DNA from 2 places in the Gordonia sp. NPDC003425 genome. Region 1 is predicted to be linked to the other one. Evidence: riboswitches for the same ligand, from Rfam matches in the RefSeq annotation. Region 1 holds a riboswitch; the other holds the start of a gene.

The links. Region 1 has a riboswitch for S-adenosylmethionine ahead of ACWDTD_RS05750 (bifunctional o-acetylhomoserine/o-acetylserine sulfhydrylase). Riboswitches for the same ligand answer to the same signal wherever they lie in the genome.
Region 2: it holds a riboswitch for S-adenosylmethionine, as region 1 does, so the genes downstream of both, ACWDTD_RS09380 (aminotransferase class V-fold PLP-dependent enzyme) here and ACWDTD_RS05750 (bifunctional o-acetylhomoserine/o-acetylserine sulfhydrylase) in region 1, are expected to answer to the same signal.

Annotation. Positions count from the first base shown of each region.
Region 1 is NZ_JBSFQI010000003.1:202,421-211,793, forward strand. Features, by position in the region: partial or broken gene ACWDTD_RS05745 (cutinase family protein) at 1-1,182, opposite strand, end outside; SAM riboswitch class IV at 1,414-1,536, shown strand; gene ACWDTD_RS05750 (bifunctional o-acetylhomoserine/o-acetylserine sulfhydrylase) at 1,598-2,941, shown strand; gene metX (homoserine O-acetyltransferase MetX) at 2,970-4,118, shown strand; gene ACWDTD_RS05760 (hypothetical protein) at 4,137-5,576, opposite strand; gene ACWDTD_RS05765 (DUF3017 domain-containing protein) at 5,748-6,071, opposite strand; gene ACWDTD_RS05770 (bifunctional methylenetetrahydrofolate dehydrogenase/methenyltetrahydrofolate cyclohydrolase) at 6,068-6,943, opposite strand; gene ACWDTD_RS05775 (serine/threonine dehydratase) at 7,025-7,981, shown strand; gene ACWDTD_RS05780 (hypothetical protein) at 7,964-8,107, opposite strand; gene ACWDTD_RS05785 (tRNA (cytidine(34)-2'-O)-methyltransferase) at 8,195-8,659, shown strand; gene ACWDTD_RS05790 (DUF167 domain-containing protein) at 8,723-8,950, opposite strand; gene ACWDTD_RS05795 (error-prone DNA polymerase) at 9,003-9,373, opposite strand, start outside.
Region 2 is NZ_JBSFQI010000006.1:74,501-83,873, forward strand. Features, by position in the region: gene ACWDTD_RS09365 (O-succinylhomoserine sulfhydrylase) at 1-23, shown strand, start outside; gene ACWDTD_RS09370 (serine/threonine-protein kinase) at 75-2,486, opposite strand; gene ACWDTD_RS09375 (isochorismate synthase) at 2,519-3,667, opposite strand; SAM riboswitch class IV at 3,759-3,872, shown strand; gene ACWDTD_RS09380 (aminotransferase class V-fold PLP-dependent enzyme) at 3,889-5,199, shown strand; gene ACWDTD_RS09385 (hypothetical protein) at 5,196-5,633, shown strand; gene ACWDTD_RS09390 (phosphatase PAP2 family protein) at 5,715-6,905, shown strand; gene alc (allantoicase) at 6,929-7,912, opposite strand; gene ACWDTD_RS09400 (MarR family winged helix-turn-helix transcriptional regulator) at 8,148-8,606, shown strand; gene ACWDTD_RS09405 (MDR family MFS transporter) at 8,603-9,373, shown strand, end outside.

The DNA of each region.
Region 1 (9,373 bases):
ATACGACAGCTTGTTCACCGGCATCAGCACGATGCTCTTCCCGCTGGCCTTGAGCGCGGCGACTCCCTCACCCCACAACTCGGGATTCCAGGTGAACAGGCCGACCACCGTGTTCTGGAAGGCGTACAGATCGGGCAGATAGCCGCCGTAGCCGAGTTGCGGCAGCTGCGGCAACCAGCCCATCGCGAACCGGATCGGCGGTTGGAAGGTGCTGAGCTGGATGCCGAAGATATCCGGCAACACCAGCCGGTACTTCAGGAGGTCCGGGACGGTCCAGTTGAGGCCGATCTTGTCGACGAACTCCTGCGTCAGGATCGCCGCCGACGACGGCACCACCAGCACGCACGTGCTGGTCGACGTTCCATCTGCGGTGGAACACTGGAGGCGCTTCTTGCCCCATGCATCCCACAGCCAGCCGTTGACCGGCGGCAGATACATGTACAGCGGGTACAGGCCGTGCTTCACCCAATAACCCGCGAGCCCGTCGAGAGCGCCGATGGGATCGTGCAGCGGGTCGGGGAGATCGCAGATCGGGTCACCGGAAAAACACACTGTGGTGACCGGCAGTCCGCCGAAGTCGTCGTCGGCGCGCGCTCCGGCCATCGTCAGTCCCGGGATGACACCGACGAGCACGAGTTCGATCCCCTCGCCGTAGAGGGTTCCGGCTTGTCGCGGATCGGAGTAGAGCAGGCCCGACACCGTGCTCTTGTCGTATGTACCGGTCGTGTCGGTGCCGATGATGGTGAGCGCGTCGCCGGCGATCCCCGCGCCCTGTGAGTAGCCGACGATGACGACGGGGGATCCCGGGCAGCGCGACTGGTAGCTCGACACCGTCGACAAGGTGGCCTGCTCACCCTGCGCCTGGCTGTTGTCGAAGCCGAATGCGCCCAGTGGCCAGATCGTCGCCGGGTATTTAACTGGCTCGACCTTGTAACCGTCGTACTTCTTCTTGGTGAAGTCGTCGGGGTCACGCTGATTCACGACACCCTCGAGCAACCCCGCATTCGGGTCCCACGTGCCGCCGACCAACACCAGCGCACCGTTGCCGCAATCCGCGGAATCCTCGGCCCGGGCCACCCCCGCACCGAAGGTCTGACCGAGCGCCAGAAGCACGGCCATGATGGCCGCGGTCCCGATCAAGGCCATCACGGTGAATGTCTTACGGAGACCCACGGCGCTCATCATCGCTTCCTCACCCTCAACTGCCCACAGGCATCGAATCCATTCTAGATCCGCCATGTCGACGCGATGATTCAATACCGCAGATAACGCCTGAATCCGCCGCGATTGGCCCGATCGGACGACATCACGCGCGCAGTCGCACCGCTCTCACCTGCCCGATGTCCACCGGTGAAACCAGGCTGCGTCAGAGGGTTCTCACCATGTTGCGTCCGTGTTATATCCTTGACGCCAGGTCATGAGCATCAGCGTGAAGCCCCGGCTTGCTGATCGGCAACCCTCCAACCGCGGTGGGGTGCTCCGGGTGATGACCGGGTTGTGGGACGGCCGCACAGGCCTCCCCGGCAAGCGCGGGTCCGAAGGTCGGACCCCAACAGGGTCACCGTGCCCTGCCGACCGCAGAAAGTGATCTATACCCATGTCTGACGTAGCCAACAGTGGCAACGAGAACATCGCCGAACAGGACCCGACGGCTTCCTGGAGTTTCGAGACCAAGCAGATCCACGCCGGCCAGAGCTCCGATGCCACCACCAATGCGCGGGCACTGCCGATCTACCAGACCACGTCGTACACCTTCAACGACACCGCACACGCCGCGAACCTCTTTGCGCTCGCCGAGCCGGGCAACATCTACACGCGCATCATGAACCCGACGCAGGACGTCGTGGAGCAGCGCCTGGCCGCACTCGAAGGTGGCGTCGCGGCCCTGCTGGTGGCGTCGGGCCAGGCGGCGGAGACCTACGCGATCCTCAACATCGTCGAGAACGGCGGACACGTCGTCTCCAGCCCCCGCCTCTACGGCGGCACCTACAACCTGTTCCACTACACGCTGCCCAAGCTGGGCGTCGAGGTGAGCTTCGTCGACGACCCGGAGGACCTCGACTCGTGGCAGGCCGCCGTCCGCGACAACACCCGGGCGTTCTACGGTGAGTCGATCTCCAACCCCGACAACGAGATCCTCGACATCGAGGGCATCTCCGAGGTGGCGCACCGCAACGGCGTTCCGCTCATCGTCGACAACACCGTCGCCACGCCGTACCTGCTCAATCCGCTGGCCCACGGCGCCGACATCGTCGTGCACTCGGCCACCAAGTACATCGGCGGACACGGCACCGCGATCGGCGGCGTGATCGTCGACGGCGGCACCTTCGACTGGCGCGTGCAACGTGACGGGAAGGATCTGTTCCCGGGGTTCACCACGCCCGACCCGAGCTATCACGGTGCGGTGTTCGCCGATCTCGGCGCACCCGCGTACGCGTTGAAGGCCCGCGTGCAACTGCTGCGCGACACGGGCGCGGCGATCTCCCCGTTCAACGCGTTCCTGCTCGCCCAGGGACTCGAGACCTTGAGTCTTCGCGTCGAGCGTCACGTGGCCAACGCACAACGGGTGGCTGAGTACCTGAACGACCACGCCCAGGTGGAATCCGTCGCGTATGCGGGCCTGCCGTCGTCGCGGTGGTACGAGCGCGGCCAGAAGCTGGCCCCCAAGGGGCAGGGCGCGGTGATCGGATTCGAGATCGTCGGCGGCGTCGACGCCGGTAAGCGCTTCGTCGAGGCGCTGACGCTGCACAGCCATGTCGCCAACATCGGGGACGTGCGGTCGCTGGTGATCCACCCCGCATCGACCACGCACAGCCAGCTCACCCCCGAGGAGCAACTGGCGGCCGGTGTGACCCCCGGCCTGGTGCGGTTGGCCGTCGGCGTCGAAGGTATCGACGACATCCTCGCCGACCTCGACCGCGGCTTCCGCGCAGCGCAATAACACGATCAGGACAGGAGCGAGGTAACTCGTGTCGGTGAGCATCGACCCGCAGACGGATACCGCCGAGCAGCCCGACTGGGAGAACGTCCCGGACGGGCAGATGCTCAGCGCACGTCTCGGGTCGATGCCACTCGACAGTGGTGCGCGCATCGACAACGTGACGCTCGCATTCCAGCGTTGGGGACGGTTGTCGCCCGCGCGGGACAACGTGATCCTCGCGCTACACGCGCTCACCGGCGACTCGCACGTCACCGGTCCGGCCGACGACGACCATCCCACCCCGGGCTGGTGGGACGGACTCGTCGGACCCGGACGTGCGATCGACACCGACGAGTGGTGTGTGATCTCCGCGAACGTGCTCGGCGGATGTCGCGGGTCGACGGGGCCGGCGTCGCTGGATTCCCAAGGGAGACCGTGGGGTTCACGTTTCCCGCAGATCACCGTCCTCGACCAGGTGCGGGCGGAGGTGGCCCTGATGGATCGCCTCGGCATACGTGAGGTCGGGGCGGTGCTCGGCGGTTCGATGGGCGGTGCGCGCGCACTCGAGTGGATCATCGAATACCCCGAGCGGGTGCGCAGCGCACTCGTGCTGGCCGTCGGTGCCCGCGCGACCGCCGACCAGATCGGCACCCAGACCACCCAGATCGCCGCGATCACCTCCGATTCCCAGTGGCAGGGCGGCGATTACCACGGCACCGGGCACACGCCGACCGCCGGCATGGGTGTGGCACGACGCATCGCCCACCTCACCTATCGGAGCGAGGCCGAACTCGACGAGCGTTTCGCCAACAACCCCCAGGGCGACGAGAAGCCGTTGCGCGGTGGCCGCTACGCGGTGCAGAGCTACCTCGAGCACCAGGCGGACAAGCTCGTCGAACGTTTTGATCCCGGCAGCTACGTCGTGCTGTCGGAGGTACTCAACCACCACGACGTCGGACGCGGACGCGGCGGCGTCAAGGCCGCCCTCAATGGTTGCCGGGTACCGGTGATCGTCGGCGGTATCGACTCGGATCGCCTGTACCCGTTGCGGTTACAGGTGGAGCTCGCCGAGGAGCTCGGCAACTGCATCGGTGGCCTGCAGGTGGTGCATTCCGACAACGGTCACGACGGATTCCTCACCGAGTTCGACGCGATCAGCGACCTACTCAAACGTACGGTGGCGCTGGCGCGGCGATAGCGCGGCCGCAGCGGCCCATCACGGCGGTGGCAGCAGTCCGGCCATCGGCGTTGTCGTCGTGGTCGACGGGGCGTCGTCGCGCGGTGGCTGCCGCGGCGTGGGAGAGGTCGACGGCGGCGTGGAGGGTCGCGACGGCCGAAGATTCGGCGGCAGCAGATCGGGCGGTATCGAAATGCCCGGTGGCAGTGGCAATGTCGGGCGCGTGGTGGTGGGCGGCGGCGTCGAGGTTTCGGGGACCACCGGCCGCGACGTCGCCGACAATGTCCGCGTTGCCACCGAGGTGGTGGGCGGCAGCTCGGTGGTCGCCCATCGGGGACCGGCCTCGTCGCGCTGCAGCCACGGGGTCTCGGTGGTCTGCGGAATCGGACTCGGCGCCTCGGCAGTACCCCGGGAGGTGACCGCCTCGGTGGTGGTGACATCCGTCGTCGCCGCCACCGAGGTACTGGCCGGCAGCACCGGTCTGCTCTGTCCGGTGAGGGCACTGTCCATCGCGTAGGCAGCCATCACCACCGCGGCCACGATCGCCGCCGCAACCGCGATCGGAACCGGCGAGAGCCACCGGCGGCGACGATTGCCGCCGAGGAACGCCAGACGCGACGGCGCCTGCGCACCCTGGCGGGCAAGCATCGCCGCGCCGGTCGCGGCGACCAATTCCGGATCCGACGGCGCGACGATGTCGGCGGCTGACGGCTCATCGGCCGGCACCATGTCGCGCAGCACGTCCAGATTGGCGAGGCCACCGACGAGTACGACGGCCTCGGCGGGGTGCTCCGACAAGTAGCGTCCGAGCACTTCGCGTGCCCGTTCGATGAGTGGGCGCGCCGCTGACTCCACGTCGGCGGGGGTGATGAAGAGCCGACCGTCGGTATCCGAATCAGTCACCCGCGCAACGGATTCGAGCGGGGCTACACCCCCGGCCTCCTCCTTGGACATCCGCGCCGCACGCAACAGCGCGGTGCGGTCGGACCGCGCGGTCAGCCGTTGCCCGACGTCCGGTCGCGCATCGGCGAGATGGTCGGCGATGGCGTCGTCGAGTAGACGACCGCCGAGCACATCGGTTCGCTCGAACCCCGAGATCGCGCTGTCCGATGTCCGCACGGTGTACAGGCTCATGCCCGTGTCGCCGCAATCGGCCACCACGACGGTGCGGTAACGGTCGATCTGACCGGTGCCGGTCAGATAGGCGACAACGGCCGCCTCCTCGGAGACCAACTGCACCTGGCGCCGCGTGCCCGACCCTCCCCACCGCGACGTGCGGTGGCGCATTCCCTCCCGCGCGGCCACCCCGATGGGCCCCACGCTGTGTCCACGTTCACGCGCCGCGTCGAGCACGAGGTCGATACCAGCGTTGACGCGCCCGACCTCGTCGAGCCCGTCGCTGCGGTCCACCTCGATGACCCGGGAGTCGACCACGTTGCGACCAGCGGCGTCCCGGGTCAGCAGGACGTAATGAATCATCCCCTGACCTGCGGACACACCCAACGACGTCATCTCGTCGGTGGTGTGGTCTCCGGTCTCGAACGTCGAAGTGATGGGTCCCCTGCCGTCCTCGTGTATGTGCTGGTTGTGTGCTGTGTGGTGGCGCCTCGGACCCGGCCGGGCCGGGTCACAAGTCGTTGGCCACCGTAATCAATCTGTGCCCAACGGGTCGATCGACGTGGCCAGCCAGAGCATCACCCCGCCGACCGACGCCAAGCAGAAGACGTCGAAAGCCCGTCCCCGGACCTGCAGCAACCCTACCCGGGACGTGGGCAGCAGGGCCCGCAGCAACGACCCGAGAACGAGTGCGGAACCGAAGACGAAGGCGCCGCGACGCCATCGGTCGAACAGCACCAGCGCCGCGGCGACCACCACGCCCAGCATGACCAGCAGGTAGGGGATCTGCACGAGGTACCGGCGCACACGCCGTGCCCGGCGCAACTGCGCCACGCGGGCGTCGGTGGCGGCACTCACCGGGCCGCACCCTGAGCCGATTCCGCCAGCTGCGCCTCGGCGCGTTCGATCACGTTCACCAGCAAGAATGCGCGGGTCAACGGGCCGACCCCGCCCGGATTCGGCGAGACGTACCCGGCGACGTCCCACACGTCGGGCGCCACGTCGCCGACCAGACCGTCGGCGGTACGGCTGACACCCACGTCGATCACAGCCGCACCGGGCTTGACCATGTCGGCGGTGACGAGATGCGGTACGCCGGCGGCGGCGATCACGATGTCGGCGCGCGACACCTCGGCGGCGAGGTCCCGGGTTCCGGTGTGGCACAGGGTGACCGTGGCGTTCTCGCTGCGGCGGGTGAGGAGCAGGCCGATGGGCCGGCCGATGGTGACCCCACGGCCCACCACCGTGACGCGCGCCCCCGCGAGCGGGATGTCGTAGCGGCGCAGCAGGTGGATCACCCCGCGCGGCGTACACGGGAGCGTCGACTCCTTGCCCAGCACAAGGCGGCCCAGGTTGATCGGATGCAGGCCGTCGGCGTCCTTGGCAGGATCGATGCGCTCGAGGGCGGCGTTCTCGTCGAGGTGCCGCGGCAGCGGGAGTTGCACGATGTAGCCCGTGCAGCCCGGGTCGGCGTTGAGTTCGTCGATCGCGGCGTTGAGGTCTGCGGTGGTGGCGTCGGCGGGCAGATCTTTGCGGATCGACGCGATGCCGATCTTGGCGCAATCGGAGTGCTTGCCCTTCACATACGAGTGTGAACCCGGATCGTCGCCGACCAGGATGGTGCCCAGGCCGGGCATCACACCAGCCATACGTAGTGCGTCGACCCGCTCGCGGAGGTCGGCGAAGATCTCGTCGCGGGTCAGCTTGCCATCGAGTCGTATCGCACTCACCCGTCTATTGTTCCATTCTGAGGGTTCCATCCGGGAGGTGGCCGATCCGACCGCAACCCCGCCGCGGGATACAGTGCGTCCATGTCGGGTCAGGCAGTCTCCGCGATCTCGCCCGGGGACGTCACGGCCGCGCGGGCGAGAATCGACGGCCATCTGCGTCGCACGCCGATCCTGCGCACCGGAATCGACACGCCTTCCGGCCCGGTGGACGTGGTGTTCAAACTCGAGTTCACGCAGCTCGGCGGCTGCTTCAAGCCGCGCGGAAGCGTCAATGCGGTACTTCACGCGCGCGAGCAGGGGATCTTGGGCGACACGGGTGTAATGGTGGCCTCCGGCGGCAACGCCGCGATCGGTGCCGCATGGGCGGCGCGTATCGCCCGCACCCACTGCACCGTCGTGGTGCCCGAGACGGCCCCATCGGTGAAGGTGGCGGCGCTGCGGGCGTTGGGGGCCGACGTCCATCTGGTGGGACAGATCTATCAGGACGCCGCCGATCACGCCGCGGCGCGGGCCGAGGAGACCGGCGCGCTGCTGCTGCACGCCTACGATCTGCCCGACGTGGTCGCCGGCGCCGGCACGATCGGCGCCGAGCTCCGCGAGGAGGTCGACGGGCCGCTGACCACCGTCGTGTGCGTGGGCGGCGGCGGATTGCTCGGCGGACTCGCGGCCGAGATGCGCCCCGGCGACCGGCTGATCGGTGCCGAACCGGAGGGTGCGTCGTGCCTGCATGGTGCCGTGGCCGCGGGCCACCCGGTTTCGGTGCGGCCGGAAAGCGTTGCCGCCGATTCGCTGGGCGCCACCCGCGTCGGCGACATCTGCTGGGCCACCATCGCGGGCCGCGACGTCGAGAGTGTGGTGGTGTCCGACGACGACATCATCGCCGCCCGCCGGATGCTGTGGCATCGATGGCGCATCGTGGTGGAGCACGGCACCGCCACCGCGGTGGCCGCGGTCACCACCGGAGCGGCGCGACCCGCCGCCGACTCCACGCTGTGTGTGGTGCTGTGCGGCGCCAACACGTCACTCGACGGGCTCTGACGGGTCGAGCGTGCCCATAATCCCGTCGAGCGTGCCCACATCCGAGTCGACCGTGCCCACATCCGAGTCGAGCGTGCCCACATCCGAGTCGACCGTGCCCATATCGGCGAATCTTCTCTGTGCCACCCTCGATATGAGACGACGACGCGACGTGCGCTGCGAGACCGAGTGCGCTTCGGCGCAGTTCCACGACACGAGGCCCGAGGAATTCACTTGTTCCGAATGATGTTCTATCAGCCCTGCATTCCGCCCAACACCGGCAATGCGATCCGGTTGGCCGCCAACACCGGCTGCGAACTCCACCTCGTCGAGCCGCTCGGGTTCTCCATGTCGGACGCCCAAGTGAGGCGTGCAGGCCTCGATTACCACGAAATGGCCACTGTCACAGTTCATCCCGACCTCGATCGGGCCTTCGACGCACTGGCCCCGCGTCGGGTGTTCGCGTTCACCGCGCATGCCGAACGCTTCTATACCGACGTCGATTACCAGCCGGGTGATGTCCTACTGTTCGGACCTGAACCCACCGGACTGCCCGACGAGGTCCTCGACGATGACCGGGTCACCGACCAGATCCGTATACCCATGCTCGCCGGGCGCCGCTCACACAATCTGGCGAACGCCGCGAGCATCGTCGTCTATGAGGCATGGCGACAGAACGGATTCGACGGAGCCGTCTAGTCGAAACCGGGCACGCTCAACCGAGATGTGGGCACGCTCGACGCGGATCTGGGCACGCTCGACTCAGCCGACGCGGAAGCGCTTGGTGCGCGCGGTGGCGCCGCCGACGAGTGCCACCTTGCTCTTGGGAACACCGAGATGCTTGGCCAGCAGTTCGGCGATCGCCTTGTTCGCCTTGCCCTCGGTCGCGGGTTCACGCACGTAGATGGTGATCGAACCGTCGGGTCCGGTCTCCACCAGCGGCCCCTTTCGGCTGCTCGGCTTGGCCGTGACGATCACCTGTTGTGCCATCTCTCGTCTCTCGCTCAGCGCGCGGATAGACCGCGCGTCGGTTCAACTCGGTTCAGTGCCAGTCCCGCGAACGGGTTCCGACTCGAAGATCCATGCGCTGCAAACGATCTGCAACCACCGTCACCGCACCCTCGGCGTTTTGCACCTTACCGCGGACCAGCAGTGCCGAGGCCGAATGTGCCAGGTCGCGATACCGCGACCACAGCCCCACCGAACACACCACGTTCACCATGCCGGTTTCGTCCTCGAGATTGATGAACGTCACGCCCGACGCCGTCGCGGGACGTTGCCGATGCGTGACCGCCCCGCCGACGATGACGCGGGACCCATCCGGCACAGACAATAGCGCCTCGGCGGGCAACACACCCATGGCGGCCAACCGCGGCCGGAGGAACTGCGTCGGATAGTTCGTGGGGGTGATGC
Region 2 (9,373 bases), on a different contig from region 1:
ATCTGGACCAGGCCCTGGGATGACGCCCCGTTGATGCCCGATTCGGTGCGCACACAACGGAATTGGGTGGTGCATCAGATGATGCGGTGCAGACCCACGTAGACCTTGCCGCCGTAGGACTCGACGGTGCCGTTGGTCTGCCACCGCCAGAGGATGTCGCCGTTTCCGGGGGCCAGTGCCAGCAGATCGCCGTCCTCGCCGAAGGTGGAACCGATCAGTGCACGCGTCCCGTCGCTCGCGAACACCCTCGGCTCGCTGGGGACCGACCCGTGCGGCGACACCGACCCGGCATAGGAGTCACCGAACGCTTGCGCATGGGACTCCGTGGCGAACGTGTTGCTGACCATGAACGCCGTTCCGGTGCCGGTGACCGACGGCGGTAGTCCGCCGTTCACCAGACCCTGCCACAGAATGTGGCCGGTGGCGGGATTGACGACGCCGAAGTCGGCCGTTCCCACGCCCAGCGCGTCGAACGAACCCTTGCGTACCACCACGGGAAGACTGGTCAACCACGGCGTATCCGTTCCCCGCAGGATGCCACCCCCGGCCACGCCGACCTGCGACGATGTCCAGCCGTTGGGGCTGACCGCCGTGCGGGTGCCGTTGAGGTCGTAAAACTCGGCGTGCCCGGCGCCGGGGACCATGAAGCCCCCCACATACGGCGCCCATGGGGGCACGGCGTCGGGTCCGGCGTCGATGGTGTGCAGCACCTTCCCGTCGGAGACGCGGCGCCAGTCGGTGCGGTCCTTGGAGAACGGGTCGGACTCGTCGCGCGAGGTGGTGATGGTCACCACGCCGCCGCCCGATACGGGTGTGGGGGTGGCACTGGTGCTGGCGCGCCACCGCTGGCGACCGGCGGCGTCGACGCTGACGATGTCGGAGAGCGTCGACGACGGCGGGGCCGGGTTGGTGGTGGCGGTGAGCACGAAACCGTTGTCGGCGGGTACGGGATCATGGGCGTCGGTGAGCCGACCGGTCACCGCGCCCCGGTCGAGGTCGACGAACACGACCGCCGACGTGCCCGGGCAGGCGGCGTGGGTTCCCGGGACATCGATCGCGCATTCGGGGGCGCCGTAGCCGCCGGTGCCGGTGAGATCGACCGATCGTGCGAGCTTGCCCGAGTCGGCGTCGATGATGTCGAGGAGTTCGGCTTGCTGCGGGGCGGGCGACAAGCGCCAATTCAGCACATATTTCGCGCTGCCCCCGGCGAACCCGCTGCTCGGCGAGCCCGGCGGCGGGGTGTACGTCCACAGTGATTTGTCCGGTTTATGCTCCAGCGATGCGCTCAGCGGAGTCGCCGCGGTGCGCTCGAGCGTGGTGGCCTCGGCAACGGGTATGGCGGGGTCGGGTGGGGCCTTGTGCGGCCTGACAACGAAGTACACCCCGGTGGCGGCGGCGATGACGACCACCAATGCTGCCGCACCGCCGACGAGCCACCACTTCTTGTGACTCTTCTGAACAGGTGGTTGCGGCCCGGCGAAAGGTGGTCGCGGCGCGGATCCCGGCGGGGGCTGGTGTGCCGGGGGTGGGGTGGCGCGGCCTGCGACGGTCGGCGCGTAATGCGGGTTCGGCGGCACGGGGTGTGGTGGTGGCTGCGGCTGATGTCGCGGTTGCGCGGCGGTGGTGCGGGCGACGGTGGCTGATGTGTCGGCTGCGGGTGCCGGTGCGGTGAGTGCTGTTGTGAGGGCGGTGGCGAATGCGGTGGTGGTGGGGTAGCGGTTGGCGGGATTTTTGTCGGTGGCGGTGGCCAGGACGTCGTCGACGGTGGGGGATAGGTCGGGGCGGTCGGTGCGCAGGCTGGGGAGTGGTTTTTCGAGGTGTCGGGCGATGACGGCGACGGCGTTGGTGTCGGTGTGGGGTGGGTGTCCGGTGAGGAGGTGGTAGGCGGTGCAGGCCAGGGAGTATTGGTCGGATCGGCCGTCGAGGGCGAGGCCGCGTAGTTGTTCGGGGGAGGCGTAGTCGAGGGTGCCGATGGTGGTGCCGGCGGCGGTGAGTTGGGTGTTGTCGGTGCCGGTGCGGGCGATGCCGAAGTCGGTGAGTAGGACGTGTCCGGTGCGGCTGATGAGGATGTTGGCGGGTTTGACGTCGCGGTGGACGAGGCCGTTGTCGGCGGCGTGGTCGAGGGCGGCGGCGACGTCGGCGGTGATGCGGGCGGTTTCGTGGGCCGGGAGGGGGCCGTGGGTGCGCAGGATGTGGTCGACGTCGGTGCCGTCGATGAGTTGCAGGGCGATCCAGAGGTGGCCGTCGGTGTCGCCGCGGTCGTGGACGGCGACGATGTTGGGGTGGTTGAGGGTGGCGACGGTGTCGGCTTCGCGTTCGAAGCGGCGGCGGAAGGCGGGGTCGGTGGCGTATCGGGGGTTGAGGACTTTGAGTGCGTCGGAGCGGGGTAGTCGGGGGTGGCGGGCCACGTAGACCTCGCCCATGCCGCCGGCGCCGAGGAGTCGTTCGATGGTGTATCCGGCGAACACAGCGCCCGGTTGCAGCACTACAGAATCCTCCTCGGGTGGTCCCCGACAATCTAGCGGGCGGGAGGGAGGTCGCCGACGCCGAGGGCATTGAGCACGGTCGACAGTTTCACCGAGGTCTCGTCGAATTCGTTCTGCGGGTCGGACCCCGCGACGATGCCGCCACCCGCCCAGGTCCGTACGTGCCGGAGGTCCTCGGAGAGTTCGAGGCATCTGATGGTGACCATCCACTCGCCGTCGCCGGCCGCGCCGCACCAGCCGACGGCGCCCGCGTACAGTCCGCGGGGCTCTTCGTGCGTCGAGATGAATTGTGCCGCAGCGGCTTCCGGAGTGCCGCAGACGGCGGGGGTCGGGCTGAGCAACAGGGCCAGATCGAGTGCGGTGATCGTGGGGTCGGCCAGCGTGCCGCGGATCGGGGTGCTCAGATGCCACACCTCGCCGGTCGCGGTGAGCACCGGCTCGTCGGGTACCGCGAGGTCGCGGCAGACGGACTCGAGGACGTCGCGGACATGGTCGACGACAAAGGCGTGCTCGGCGCGGTCCTTCTCCGAACCCAGCAGTGCGTGTCCGGCGGCGCGATCGGCCGCCGGGTCCGCCGACCGCGACGCCGAGCCCGCGTAGGGGCGGCAGGTGACCTCGAGTCCCTGCTTGCGCAGCAACACTTCCGGGCTGGCGCCCAGAAGCCAGCGTGCGGTGCGGTCGGCCTCGGCATTGACGCCGACGTCCACGGCGAACGCGTTGTGGTCGGCGTTGCCGTGCGCGAATGCGGCGAGCAGGTCGGCGACGACGACCGGCGGTTCCACCGTCATCTCCATCGACCGTGCCAACACCACCTTGTCGAGTTCGCCGATGTCGATGGCGTCGATGGCACCGGCGACCCGAGCGCGATGGGTGTCGGGGGCGGGGACGAGTAGCGAGCGCACCACCCGATGCGGCGTCGCCGGCCGGCCGCGCAGCGGGGTGGAGGTGTGCCGAATGGTCTCGGGCACCAGCAGCGCCGCCGTGTCGGCGGCATCGAACGGGATGGCACCGGTGATCGCGCCCACCCGGCCGCCGCGCAGTGCGTCGGCCGCCTCTGCGGCGTCGGTGAATCCCTCCGACGCCCCGGCCGCACGCACCGTGCCATGCGGCCGCGACAGCACGAAGACCTCGGAGGGATGCGGGGCCTCGGGGAGGACGTCGTCGTCGGCGGGGTCGGACATGGATCTCACGCTACCGAGGCGGCGACCTCGAATTGCGCGCACGCTGGGTGAAAATTGACACCCCGACGCCGCATCGGCGATTCTTGGTGCAGGTCATGAGCGCCAGCGACAAGCCCCGGCTTGCTGGCCGGCAACCCTCCTCCGCGGTGGGGTGCTCCGGGTGACGACCCGGCCGTATCCGAAGTGGGTACGGCAAGCGTGGATTCCAAGGAGATCTCTCGATGACTGCTGTGCTCACCAGCCCCACCGTTACGCACCCCGCCCCGGCCTGCGCCGGAACGACGATCACGCCGCTGGCCGAGGTGACCGGTGCCGGACACACCGCACCCCTCGCCGACGGCACCGAAGTGCGCTACGCCAACCTCGATTACGCCGCCAGCGCCCCCGCCCTGCGGGCCGTCGCCGACGCGGTGACCGAGGCGCTGCACGGCTACGCCAGCGTGCACCGCGGCGCCGGTCACCTCTCGCAGGTCACCACCCGGCGCTACGAGGAGGCTCGCGAGGTGGTGCGCCGCTTCGTGCGGGGCCGGGTGGACGACACCGTGGTGTTCACCCGCAACACCACCGACGCCATCAACCTCGCGGCGCACGTCACTCCCGGCGACGTGGTGGTCCTCGACATCGAACATCACGCGAACCTGCTGCCCTGGGTGTCGCGGGAACGGGGCAGCACCCGCATCGTGTCGTCGCGGCCCACGATCGAGGCCACTTTGACGGCGATCGACTGCGAACTCGCCGCCCAACCGGCTGCGCTGCTGGCGGTGACCGCGGCGTCCAACGTGACCGGTGAGGTGCTGCCGATCGGGCGGCTGGCCGCGATCGCGCACCGCCACGGTGCACGCATCCTGGTCGATGGGGCGCAACTCGTGGCGCACCGTGCGGTGTCGTTGGTCAGCCACGGCATCGACTATCTGGTGTTCTCCGGCCACAAGCTGTACGCGCCCTTCGGCGCGGGCGTGCTGATCGGCCGCCACGACTGGCTCGATGCCGCCGACCCCTACCTCGCCGGGGGTGGGGCCACCGCCGATGTCGGCATCGTCGACGCCGCCGGCACCGACAACTGCACCTCCACGGTGTGGCACACCGGCGCGGCACGGCATGAGGCCGGTTCGCCGAATGTGTTGGGCGCCATCGCGATCGCGGCCGCCTGCACCGCCATCACCGAACTCGGCCACGAGCTGATCGGCGTGCACGAGCACGAGCTGTGTGCACGGCTCGACGAAGGTCTGGCCGGCATCGACGGCGTCACTCCGCTGCGCGTGTTCTCCGACGCGACCGAACGGGTCGGCATCGCCGGGTTCTCGGTGTGCGGTCACTCGCCGCGCGCGGTGGCCGAATACCTCAGCGATCATCACGGCATCGGGGTTCGCGACGGAAAGTTCTGCGCGCATCCACTGCTCGATCGGCTCGGACACCCCGACGGCGCCGTGCGCGCCAGCTTCGGGCTGGGCACCGGGTCGGCCGACATCGACCGCTTGCTCGACGCCCTGCGATCCCTGAGCGACCCCGACAACCGAGAGGTGCAGCCATGACCATCGAATCGACCGTGACCGGGCAGATCAGCATCGGTCGTCCGGCGCTGGCCGTGGCTCTCGCCGGTGACGCGGGCGCCGCGTCGTTGCCGATCGTGGTGCGACGTGCGACGCTGCGCGAGGCGCAACGCACCCGATCGCTGCTGCGTGCGGGCACCCGCGACACCGCGAGCTTCGCGGTGGCGTTGGAGGTGGAGGTGGCGATCGCACCGCACCCGTCGTCGGCGCGGGCGTCGGTGGTGGCGAGCGGGGTGGGTGACCCGCGCACGGTGCGCTACGTGGGCACCCCGCATGGCTTGTCGACCCTGATCCGCGACATCTACGCCGCGGAGGTGGCCGACGCCGTGATCATCGTGCCGATCGACGGCTCGGCCACCGAGCACCGGGTGCGCGCCGAGGTGTTGCCGCAGTTCGCACTCGGGCGAGCCGCCTGAACCGGGCCTGGCGCTGCCGATGCGCAGTTCGGGTCGAGCCGTCGTTACCCACAGTTCACCGGCTTGTGTTTGATTCACTGCATGAGAAGGTCACCGAATCCATCGCCCCGGACAGCGTGGCGCGTTCTGTCGGCGCCGGCGACCCTGCTGCTGGGGTGCCTGCTGGCGGTGGGTGTGGCGGTTCCCGCCCACGCTGCCCCGCCCAGGCCCACCCCCATGCCGTTCCCCGCCGCGGCGCTCGCGACGGTGTATCCGTCCGACGTGCACGGCAACGAGATCACCTACTACAGCGTGGTGGAGGGCTTCGGCGACCTGCGGGCCAACCACCCCGAGGTGATGAACCGCAACCTCGCCACCGCGATCGCGATCAATCAGGGCGCGAAGAACGATCCGGTCCGTGTACAGCGGGCACTGGCCGACGCCTATGCGATCTCGGGTACGAGCAACACGCTGCTGGCCACGATGTCGGATGCCTTCGGTGTGCGTCTGGGCGCGCAGTTCCGGGCTGCGCTGGCCGCGGGCCGGTTGCCGAAGGTGGCCGCACTCCTCGACGGGACCGCCGCCCGCGCCGGCGGAATCACCAATTCGACGCTCTTCGAGAAGTTCGCGTTCGGCAACCGGCGGCCGTATCAGGTTGCGCCCGAACGCATCCAGAAGTACTACCGGCCCGGCCAGGAGAAGGACGCGTATCCCACCGATCCCTCCTTCCCGTCCGGCCACACCGCCGCCGCGACGCTGCGCGCCGACATCCTGGCAATGATGATTCCCGAACTCACACCGCAGTTCCTCAGCCGTGCAAGCGAAGTGGGCTACGACCGGATCGTGATGGGGGTCCACTATCCGCTCGATGTGATCGGCGGGCGGATGGTTGCCGATGCGTCGGCCGACGACCGCTGGTCAGACCTGTCGTTCCGTCCGCTGATCCTGGCCGCGGGCAAAGAACTGCGTGCCGAACTCGAATGGCGTTGCGGTGCAACACTTGCCGTGTGTATCGCACGCGACGTGCCCTATCAGACCACCGCGCAGGCGTTGGCGACGATCCGCGATCGCGGCACCTACGGCCTGCCGCGCGTCGGTTCGCCGGACGCGCCGCTGGTCGTGCCGCCGCAGGCGGTCGACGCACTCGGCCCCATGCGGCCCGGTTCGTCGGCGGCACAACGGCTGGCGCTGTTGGAGCGCACCGCCCGGCCGGCCGGATATCCGCTCGATGATCAGCGTCCCGGGAAACCGTCGTGGCAGCGCCTCGACTTCGCCGCGGCCGCAGTGGGCTGACGGTCCCATCGGTGACGCGGTGCTTACGCCTCGCCGCGCTCCCACTGCTCGATGAGTCCGGCCTTGGACTCGTCGGTCAGCACCCCGTACAGCTTGAACCGCGCCATCCCGCCGTCGGGATAGATGTCCATGCGGGCCTCGGTCATCGGCCGGTCGAGGTCGAGGACGAAGCGGTGGCGCGTGTCGGGCTGAAGCTCGGTGCGCCCCAGCACCTCGAACCATTCGCCGTCCTCGCCGTCGCGACCGCGCACCATCGCGGCCCCGGGCGCGTTGCCGAGGAAGTAGCTGGTGTCGAGTTCGACGAGGCTCACCAGTCCCTGCCCGGCCAGGCGCACCTGCACCCAGTCGTTGCCGGAGTCGCGGCGCCGGGAGGTCTCCCAGCCCTCACCCATGTGCCGGGCGCGGCCGGGCATCAGCAGGTTGTTCGGCGAACTGTAGAACATGTTGGAGCACGCCGTGATCAGGCCGCCGTTCTCCAGGGCGGCCAGGTCGAAGTGGCCGTAGCGGAAGAAGTGGGGGTTGGGCACGCCGCGTCCGTGCACCCGGAACCGGGCCACACCGCCGTCGGGATACATGGTGAGCCGCACGTGGGTGAACCGGTTCTTGGCGTCCACGCGGAACGGGTTGCGGGTGTCGCCGTCGACGGCGGTCTTCTCCACGATGGTCACCCACTCGGTGTCGTCGACGAGTTCCTGCGCGGACACCACACCCTCGACCGCGGCGGCCTCCACCGAGACGAACGGCGGATAGTTGCCCTTGAACCACGAGGTGTCGACCACCACGCCGTAGACCACGCCCGGGGCACCGAGGCGCACGATCGCCTGATCGACGCCATCGCGCCGGCGTCGCCGTGTCTCCCAGCCGTCGTAGATCTGGCCCTTGTGCCCGAACGTCGCAGGCCGGTACTCGGCCGAACCCGTCTTGATGATGTTCTGCACCTCGGCGAACAGGTCGTCGTTGGTCCAGACAACCGCGCCACCCAGGTCGCGTAAGGCCAGGTCAGGCATCGATGTGAAGTGCGGGCGGCTACCTGAGGCAGGTGGTGGAGGCTGAGGGGTCACAGACGCCGATCCTAATGGGGGTTTGCCAGAGGGCAGAACTCGAGCGCATACTTGCGGACATCAACTACTTGCATGAGACAACTAGTTGCGTTGGGAACAATTACCGGACCGGTGTGTCCATACGGTCGATGATTCTGTGCAAACAGCTCGGAGAGGTGGTTCAGTGCTCGATTCTGCCGCCATGGACGAGCTTTTCGACATCCTCGCCCGCTATTCACGAATGCGGGATCGTGCGGTGCATTCGACCTTCCGGACGCCCGACGGGGAGTTCGAGATGGCTGCGCACAAGGGGCTGTTCCACCTGATGCGCCACCCCATGCGGTCGCGTGAACTCGCCGAAAGCCTGAACGCGGATCCGTCGACCGTCAGCCGCTACGTCGCACAACTGGTGGACATGGGAATGGTGCGCCGCGAAGCCGACCCGGACGACGGGCGGGCGACGGTGCTGGTGATCACCGAGGCCGGCCGCAGGCGGGTGGACGCGATGCGTGAGATACGCCGCACGGCGATGAACGACGCGATGACCGACTTCACCGATGACGAACTACGCGACCTGGTGAGCCTGCTGGGTCGCTTCGTGGACGCGGCCGAGAAGCTCGTCGCGCCGGCGTGCGCAGACGTTGCGAAAGGATCGAGATGACCGACAAGACGGCGGCGACCGCCGCACAGGAGAGCGCGGGTGCGGGTCTGACCCACCGGCAGATCCTCACCATCCTGGCCGGCCTGATGCTGGGAATGTTCCTGGCTGCCCTCGACCAGACGATCGTGTCCACCGCGATCCGGACGATCGCCGACGACCTGCAGGGCTACGACCTGCAGGCGTGGGTGACCACGGCCTACCTGGTGACCTCGACCATCGTCACCCCGCTGTACGGCAAGCTGTCGGATCTGTATGGCCGCAAACCGTTCTTCCTGCTGGCCATCTCGATCTTCATCGTCGGATCGCTCGCGTGCAGCATGGCGACGTCGATGTACCAGCTCGCCGCCTTCCGTGCCCTGCAGGGACTCGGCGCGGGCGGTCTGTTCACCCTGGCCCTGACCACCATCGGCGACATCGTGCCGCCGCGGGAACGCGCCAAGTATCAGGGCTACTTCCTCGCGGTGTTCGGCACATCGAGTGTCCTCGGTCCCGTGCTGGGTGGCTTCTTCGCCGGACAGTCGTCGATCCTGGGCATCTCCGGATGGCGTTGGGTGTTCCTGGTGAACGTGCCGATCGGCATCGTCGCGCTCGCCGTGGTGGCCAAGGTGCTCAATTACGACCAGCAGAAGGGCAAGGGCGGTCGTACCGACTACTGGGGCGCCGCCGCACTCGCGATCGGCATCGCGCCGCTGCTGATCGTCGCCGAGCAGGGACGGGAGTGGGGCTGGTTCTCCGGCTGGGCGTGGCTCTGTTACGGCGTCGGGGCG